2 regions of the Amycolatopsis sp. w19 genome follow, and region 2 is predicted to be linked to the other one. Evidence: riboswitches for the same ligand, from Rfam matches in the RefSeq annotation. Region 2 holds a riboswitch; the other holds the start of a gene.
What was found. Region 2 has a riboswitch for S-adenosylmethionine ahead of thrC (threonine synthase). Riboswitches for the same ligand answer to the same signal wherever they lie in the genome.
Positions count from the first base shown of each region.

Region 1: it holds a riboswitch for S-adenosylmethionine, as region 2 does, so the genes downstream of both, ACSMFO_RS09910 (methionine ABC transporter ATP-binding protein) here and thrC (threonine synthase) in region 2, are expected to answer to the same signal.

Region 1 is NZ_JBPQFM010000003.1:466,837-470,982, forward strand. Features, by position in the region: gene ACSMFO_RS09900 (GNAT family N-acetyltransferase) at 57-629, opposite strand; gene rsmA (16S rRNA (adenine(1518)-N(6)/adenine(1519)-N(6))-dimethyltransferase RsmA) at 670-1,521, shown strand; SAM riboswitch class I at 1,763-1,853, shown strand; gene ACSMFO_RS09910 (methionine ABC transporter ATP-binding protein) at 2,067-3,077, shown strand; gene ACSMFO_RS09915 (4-(cytidine 5'-diphospho)-2-C-methyl-D-erythritol kinase) at 3,200-4,146, shown strand, end outside.
Region 2 is NZ_JBPQFM010000004.1:204,704-208,849, forward strand. Features, by position in the region: gene ACSMFO_RS11625 (ComEC/Rec2 family competence protein) at 1-1,091, shown strand, start outside; gene thrC (threonine synthase) at 1,108-2,373, opposite strand; SAM riboswitch class I at 2,387-2,520, opposite strand; gene holA (DNA polymerase III subunit delta) at 2,656-3,639, shown strand; gene rpsT (30S ribosomal protein S20) at 3,692-3,952, opposite strand.

The DNA.
Region 1 (4,146 bases), on a different contig from region 2:
CACGGGAGTGGGATACGTGTCGGTTCGAAAACGCCATACGGATGGTGGCGGCGGGATCACGGCTCCGCGCTCAACCGGTCCCACTCCTCGCGGAGCACCCCATAGACGACGGCGTCATGCACGCCTCCGGCCCAGCGTCGCGCGCGCCGGAACCGGCCTTCCTCCACGAATCCCAGCCGCTGCCCGACGGCGATCATTCCTGGGTTCCCCGAGAATGTGGCGAAGTCCAGGCGGAGCGTGTCGGTGCGAGCGAACAAATAGGTCGTCCACAGGCGCAAGGCCTCGGTGCCGTACCCGCCGCCCCAGTACCGCTCGTCGTAGATCGCCAACCCCATCCGCCGCCAGTCGGTCTGCCTGCTTTCCCAGTACCAGCTGACCCTGCCGATCAACCTGCCGTCCTTCAGATCGCATACGGCGAGGCTGGTGCGAGGATCGACGGGCTCGGTCTTGGGCGTGGTGAGTTCGCGTGCCGTCGAGTCGGCCGCCGCCGCGGTCGGGGTGCCGAAATAGGGCCCGTTCGTTTCGTGCCAAGGCCGCGTGGGATCGAGTAGGTCGCGAAGCGGTCGGAGGTCGCTCGGCCTCCAGTCGCGCAGCCGGACTTTCTCGCCTTCGAGTACGACGTCGTCCACCGGCCAATCGTGGCCCACCGGGGCTGGTTACGATCGTCGGGTGACTGAACTGCTCGGTCCTGCGGAGATCAGGGCGCTGGCGGCCGAGCTGGACGTACGGCCGACCAAGAAGCTCGGCCAGAACTTCGTGCACGATCCCAATACGGTGCGACGCATCGTCGACCTCTCGGGGGTCGGCGAAGGCGACGTCGTGCTGGAGGTCGGGCCGGGCCTCGGCTCGTTGACCCTCGGACTGCTCGCAACCGGCGCCGAGGTCGTCGCGGTCGAAATCGACCCCGTGCTGGCTGGGCGTTTGCCGGATACCGCGGCCGAACGGGGCGGGGCCGAACGGGGCGGGGCCGAACGACTGACGGTCGTCGGCGCGGACGCGTTGCGGATCACGTCCGACGACCTGCCCGCGCGTCCGACGGCCCTCGTCGCGAACCTGCCGTACAACGTCGCGGTTCCGGTCGTGCTTCACCTGCTTGCCGAACTGCCGTCGCTGACCAGCGGTCTCGTGATGGTCCAGACCGAGGTCGCTGACCGGATGGCGGCCGGCCCGGGGAGCCGGACTTATGGCGTCCCCAGCGTCAAGCTCGCTTGGTACGGAAAGGCGCGCAAGATCGCCGCGGTGCCTCGCGCGGTGTTCTGGCCCGTTCCGAACGTGGACTCCGCGCTGGTCGCTTTCGAACGGGGCGAGGTGGTGTCGTCCGTGGACCGGGAGCGATTGTTCGCGGTGGTCGACGCCGCCTTCTCCCAGCGGCGGAAGACTTTGCGTGCCGCGTTGGCGTCATGGGCCGGTTCCGCCGAACGCGCGGGGGAGCTGCTCGAGAAGGCGGGAATCGACCCCAAGACCCGCGGTGAACAGCTGGATGTCCACCAGTTCGCGCGGATCGCCGCGGCCGCCGGTTGATCGCCTGCCTCGGATGTGACCGGCACCGCGTGAACGTCAGCCGCGTCAGGTCGGCACGTGCGTAAGCCTTCTCGATCTGTATGAGCGGCGTTGTCTTAGCAGGTAGCGCGCCTGGCGCAAGTCGAAGACGCCTGACTGTGTTCCATTATCTGGACGGCCGATCCTGTATGATGGACGCGACCAGACGTGTGATCTGCGCCTACGTGCTTGCTTTCATCCAGTGGGATCGGTTTTACTCAGTGAGCCATCCCGAGCGACTGAGAGACCTGGCTCGCCGAAGTCGCAGCAACCACCCTCCACAGGGCAGGTGCTACAGCCAGGACCGATGGAGGCTGTGCCTAATGAACAGGGTCACCCACCCGCTCCTGCTGACCAGGCGACGTGTCGTCGATGAAGGTCGCCGCACGGTAAGTGCGTGTCGACGCTCCACCGTTACTGCCTGAGTCTTTCTCCCTTACCTCTGAAAACCGTCCGTTTCCGGACGGTCACTCGGTGACGGTCGGCGCGCTCGAAAGAAGCAGCGCCCCATTCGCATGGAGCCTCTCGTGATCACTGTCGAAAACCTGTCCAAATCCTTTCCCCTCAACGGAAATCCCGTCGTCGCGCTGCGTGACGTGAGCGTGGACATCCAAGCGGGCTCGCTGTTCGGAGTCGTCGGCCCAGCCGGCTCCGGCAAGTCGACCCTCGCTCGGTGCATCGGTCTTCAGGAGCGTCCCGACCGCGGCGTCGTCCGCCTCGACGGCCTCAATACCGGGACCCTCGACGGACGCCGTCTGCGCGAGATCCGGCGGCAGGTGGGCGTCGTGAGCACCAAACCGGAATTGCTCGCCGAGCGCACCATCGCCGGCAACATCGCTTCGCCGCTCGAACAGCTCGGTCTCGACGGGCCGCAGCGGCGCAACCGGGTCGGTAACCTGCTCGACCTGGTCGGGCTCACCCCCCGGGCGGGGCAGCGGCCGGGCGACCTGTCCGAAGGGCAACTGCGCCGAGTGGCCATCGCCAAGGCGCTGGCCGCCGGGCCGTCCGTGCTCCTGGCCGACGACCCGACCGCCGGCGTGCAGGCCGAGGAGTCCGGCGCGGTCCTCACCGTGCTCGACCGGGCCCGTGCCGAGCTCGGAGTCACCGTGCTGCTCACCACTCCCGACGCCGGCGTGGTTCGCCGTGTCTGCGACGACGTCGCGGTTCTGGAAGCCGGGGCGATCATCGAACGCGGGACCGTGCTCGACCTGGTCTCCGACCCGAACAGCCGTACCGCGCAGGCGCTGCTTCCCGCGATCGAGACCGGGCGTGCGCAGGCCTCGAAGTACGACCGCGCGGTGGACGTCGTGCTGGTCGGCTTCGCCTCGGTCGGTGCGTTGCTCCCGGAGGCCGCCGGTCGCTTCGACGTCGAACTCGCCACCATCGGCGGCGGCCTGACCCGGATCGGCGACACGCCGGTGGGCCGGTTCCGTCTCGGTGTCCGCGGTGAGCGTGCGGACGCCGCGCTTGCCTGGATCGCCGAACGCGGCGGCCACGTGACCCACCCGGTCCGCGGACCGCAGGGTGTCGCTGCCTGATTCCTCCACGAACGGGCCGCCCAGGACGAAATCCGTCCGGGGCGGCCCGTTCGTGTCCGACTCGTCCTGTTCTCTTTTCTCCTGGTGACAGCGCAAGTGGAACGGCCACGTAGGCTTGACGGGTGCTCGCCGTCGTACCGCCCCCAGTAACCGTCAGGGTTCCCGCCAAGGTCAACCTGCACCTGTCGGTCGGTGACGTACGCCCGGACGGTTACCACGAGCTGGTGACCGTGTTCCAGGCGCTTTCCTTGACCGACGAGGTGACCGTCGCGGTCACCGAGGATCCCGGTGTCGAGGTCTACGGTGAAGGCGAAGGCACCGTACCGACAGGGGCCAACAATCTCGCTTGGAAGGCGGCGCAGGCGCTGGCGGCACACGTCGGCAAGGCGGACGGCGAGTCCAAGGTCAGGGTCGTGCTGCGCAAAGGCATCCCGGTGGCGGGCGGGATGGCCGGTGGCAGCGCCGACGCGGCCGCGACCCTGGTGGGGCTCGCGTCGCTTTGGAAGCTCGACATCTCCCGAGACGAACTGGCGGGTATCGCCGCGAAGCTCGGCAGTGATGTCCCGTTCGCGCTCTATGGCGGGACCGCGTTGGGCACCGGCCGAGGTGAGCAGCTGGTGCCGGTCTTGTCGCGGCATACCTTCCATTGGGTCCTGGCCTTCGACCAGCGTGGTCTTTCGACGCCGAGGGTGTTCGGCGAGCTGGACAAGTTGCGTGAAGAGGGCAGCCCGCCGCGGATCGGTTCGCACACTCCGGTGGTCGAGGCGCTGGCGTCCGGTGACCCGCGGCAGCTGGCGCTGCTTCTGGGTAATGACCTTCAGGCGGCCGCCGTCTCGTTGCGGCCGGGGCTGCGTCGTACCTTGCGGGCGGGGGTCAACGCGGGCGCGCTCGCCGGCACCGTCTCCGGCTCCGGACCGACCTGTGCCTTTCTGTGCGCGGATGCCCAGTCGGCCGTCGAGGTCGCCGCGGAGCTGTCCGGCGCGGGTGTCTGCCGCACGGTACGCGTCGCGCACGGGCCGGTGCCCGGAGCGCGGCTGGTCGGCGGCGACGACGCGCCGCGGCCGTCACC
Region 2 (4,146 bases):
TCGCCACCGCCGTCGGACCGTGGTGGCCGTCGGCGGGCCGGCTGCTGGTCCGGTTGACCGAACCCGAGGCGAGCTGGCTCATCACCGTGGCCCGCCACGGCGCCCGGGCCCCGGGAGCCGTCGTGGACTGGCCGGATGGCTGGTGGGGCGGACTTTTGGCGGCCGGACTGCTCGCCGTGCTGCTCGTCGTCATCCGGTTGCGGCACGGCCGGATCCTGCTGGCGATCGCGTTGGCCACCGGGCTGGTCGTCTTCGTACCGGTGCGGGTGCTGGCACCGGCGTGGCCACCGCCGGCGTGGAACGCCGTCGCCTGTGACGTCGGACAGGGCGATGCCGTCGTCCTCGCCACGGGTGAGCAGGGGAGGGCCGTCCTGGTCGACACCGGGCCGGAACCGGGACCGGTGGACGAATGCCTGAACAGGCTCGGTGTGGACCGCGTGCCGCTGATCGTATTGAGTCATCTGCACGCCGACCACATCGGAGGTCTCGGATCCGTCTTCGAGGGCCGGTCGGTCGGAGCGGTCGCCGTCGGCCCGGGACGGGCTCCGGCGTGGGCGTGGCAGCAGGTCGCGGACGAGACGGCGCGCCGCGGGATTCCCTTGCTGGAGCTGGAGATCGGACAACGGCTGGAATTGCAGGCGTTGTCACTCGACGTTCTGGGGCCGCGTTATGTCACCCGGCGCTCGGTCCGTGAACAGGACGGCACGGTGATCAACAACGGTTCGGTCGTCCTGCGTGCCGGGACCCCGGCGGGCCGGTTGCTGCTGACAGGCGACATCGAGCTCGCCGCGCAGTCCGACCTGATGGCCGAGGGTGCCGATCTGCGTGCCGAGATCTTGAAGGTCCCGCATCACGGAAGTCGTTACACGGCACCGGATTTCCTCAACGCCGTGGCCCCGCGGGCCGCGCTCGTGAGCGTCGGTGCTGGAAACACCTACGGTCATCCGAACAAGTCCACTTTGGACAGCCTGGTGGCCGTCGGCGCGTCGGTCGCCAGGACGGACACGGACGGCGACACCGCGGTGGTCGCCGACGCGCGAGGCATCGCCCTGGTACGCCGGGGTGAGCCCCGTGGCCCGCCTCGTTCCTGAGGCGGGCCACGGGAACTCAGATACCGAGAGCCTCGCGGACCGCGTCGGCCGAGGCGCTGACGGTGGCCTTCGGGCCGATCTTGTCCTCGACGGCGTCGAGGGTCTTGAGGCCGTCGCCGGTGATCAGCAGGACGATCTCCTCGTCCGGGTTGAGCTTGCCGGTCTCGATGAGCTTCTTGGCCGTCGCGACGGTCACGCCGCCCGCGGTCTCGGTGAAGATGCCCTCGGTGCGGGCGAGCAGCCGGATACCCTCGACGACCTCTTCGTCGGTGACGTCTTCGATCGCGCCGCCGGTGCGGTTGACCACGTCGAGCACGTAGGGGCCGTCGGCCGGGTTCCCGATCGCCAGCGACCGGGCGATCGTGTCCGGCTTGACCGGCTGGACGACGTCGTGACCGGCGCGGAAGGCCGCCGAGACGGGGGAGCAGCCGGTGGCCTGCGCGCCGAACACCTTGTACGGCGTCTCGTCGACGAGGCCGAGCTGACCGAACTCGCGGAAACCCTTGTCCACCTTGGTGAGCTGGGAACCGGAGGCGATCGGCACCACGATCTGGGAGGGAAGCCGCCAGCCGAGCTGTTCGGCGACCTCGAAGGCCAGCGTCTTGGAACCTTCCGAGTAGTAGGGCCGGACGTTCACGTTGACGAACGCCCAGCTCTCCTGCTCGGCGGCGAGCTGGGTGGCGAGCCGGTTCACGTCGTCGTAGTTGCCGTCGACCGCGATCAGGTCACCGTCGTACACGGCGGTGGTGAGGATCTTGGCGCGTTCGAGGGTCTTCGGGATCAGGACGACCGACCGCCAGCCCGCGCGGGCCGCCGCGGCGGCGACGGCGTTGGCCAGGTTGCCGGTCGACGGACAGGCCAGCACGTCGAACCCGAATTCGCGGGCGGCGGCCAGCGCGACGGCGACCACGCGGTCCTTGAACGAGTGGGTGGGGTTCCCGGTGTCGTCCTTGACCCAGACCTTCTTGACGCCCAAGGCTTTCGCGAGCCTGTCGGCCTGGATGAGCCGGGTGGCGCCGGGTTCGGTGTTGGGGATCTCTTCGACGTTCGACGGAACGGGAAGGAGCTTCTTGTAGCGCCAGATGTTCTTCGGTCCGGCTTCGATGTCCTCGCGGCGCACGCGGCCGAAGTCGTAGGCGACCTCGAGCGGCGAGAAGTCCTCGGCGGAAACGAATTCGGGGGCGAGCGGCTGCCGGTGTCCCTCTTCCTTCGACACCAGTTCGACGGCCGGTCCGAGATCCGGGGTCTTGGTGGTGGAGGTCGTGCCGAGGGTTGCGGTCATCGCGAGGTTCCTTTCCTCATCTGCCCCGCCGGTGGCGGGCCGGAATTGGCACCGTGTTCGTCAGCTATCCCGCGATCGCGGGATGACAGGCTGACGCCGGTTGCCGGGGCTTCATCGGGCCGTTCCCTCTGCCCCTCTGGATGAGCGGTATTCGATTGTCGGCACGCGTGTCATCGCGTCGCCTCGCCAACACCGTACGACATGAGCCTCAGGTGGGGCCACCGTGCCCGGAACACATCACCGGACAAAGCACACGAGAGGAGGAGTGGCAGGATCGTCACCGTGACGACGCAAGCTTCCGCCCCATCGCCGCTGGTCCTGGTTCTCGGTGAGGAAGAGCTGCTGATCGAACGTGCGGTCCGCAGTGCTTCGGACGCGGCCAAAGCAGCGGATCCGACGGCGGATCTCACCCGGATCCGGGTGTCGGACCTCACAGTCCCGGCGCTCGCGGAAATGGTCAGCCCCTCGCTGTTCGCCGAGGGCAGGGTGATCGTCCTCGAGTCCGCGCACGACATCTCGCAGGAACTCGCCGACGGGGTGATGGCCTACGTCAAGGCGCCCGCCGACGGCATCGTGCTCGTCGTCGTGCACAGCGGAGGCGGCCGGAGCAAGGCCGCGAAAGGGCTTCCGGCCGCCTTGAAGAAGGCGGGCGCGGAGGTCGTCGAGTGCCCGAAGCTGACCAAGGCCGCCGAGCGGGAATCCTTTGTCCGCAACGAGGTCCGCCGGGTCGGCGGGAAGATCGACGGTGCGGCCGTGCTCGCGTTGATCGACGCCGTCGGCTCGGATCTGCGTGAGCTGTCGTCGGCGGCGACCCAGCTCGTCGCGGACGCCGGCGGGGCGGTCGACGAGCAGGCCGTCCGGCGCTACCACCGTGGTCGCGCGGACGTGAACGGTTTCGCCGTCGCCGAGAAGGCCGTCGCCGGTGACAAGGCGGCGGCGCTGGAGTCGCTGCGCTGGGCGATGCAGCTGGGCGTACCGCACGTGCTGGTCGCGGACGCGCTCGCCGACGCCGTCCGCACGATCGCACGGGTGTCCGGCGCCGGTCGCGGCAACCCGAATCAGATGGCGGGCGAGCTGGGGATGCCGCCGTGGAAGGTGCGCAAGGCCCAAGGGCAGGCCCGCGGCTGGGGGCAGGACGGTCTGGCCACCGCGATGAGGGTGGTCGCCAGGCTCAACGCCGAGGTCAAGGGGGTCGCGGCCAATCCGGAGTACGCCTTGGAGCGGGCTGTCCTGGAGGTCGTCGACGCCCACGGCACAAGCCGCTGAGAACGGCGAAGGGCCCCGGCGACGTGAGTCGCCGGGGCCCTTCGAAAGCCGATCAGAGAGAGTTCGCGCGCTTCGCGAGCGCGGACTTCTTGTTGGCGGCCTGGTTGGCGTGGATGACGCCCTTGGTCACGGCCTTGTCCAGCTTCTTGGCCGCGTCCTTCTGCAGCTCCAGGGCCTTGGCCTTGTCGCCGGCGTCGGCGGCCTCGCGGAACTTGCGGATCGCGGTCTTCACCGAGGACCGGATCGCCTGGTTGCGCTGACGCGCCTTCTCGTTGGTGGTGATGCGCTTGATCTGCGACTTGATGTTGGCCACGGGGGCGCTCCTCTTGAATCTCTCGGTGGTTTCACCGCCGCGCTGTGACCGGCCCTGCGTGCTCGTGGAGCGGCGCGGGTTTCCTCCATGACGGAATGCCACACGACGGTGAAGGGCAAGCTTAACAGCCGTCCCGGCGCGGCTCGCGCCAGCCTCGGGCGGGCTGCTTGCGGTACGGTGAAGATCGTAGTGCC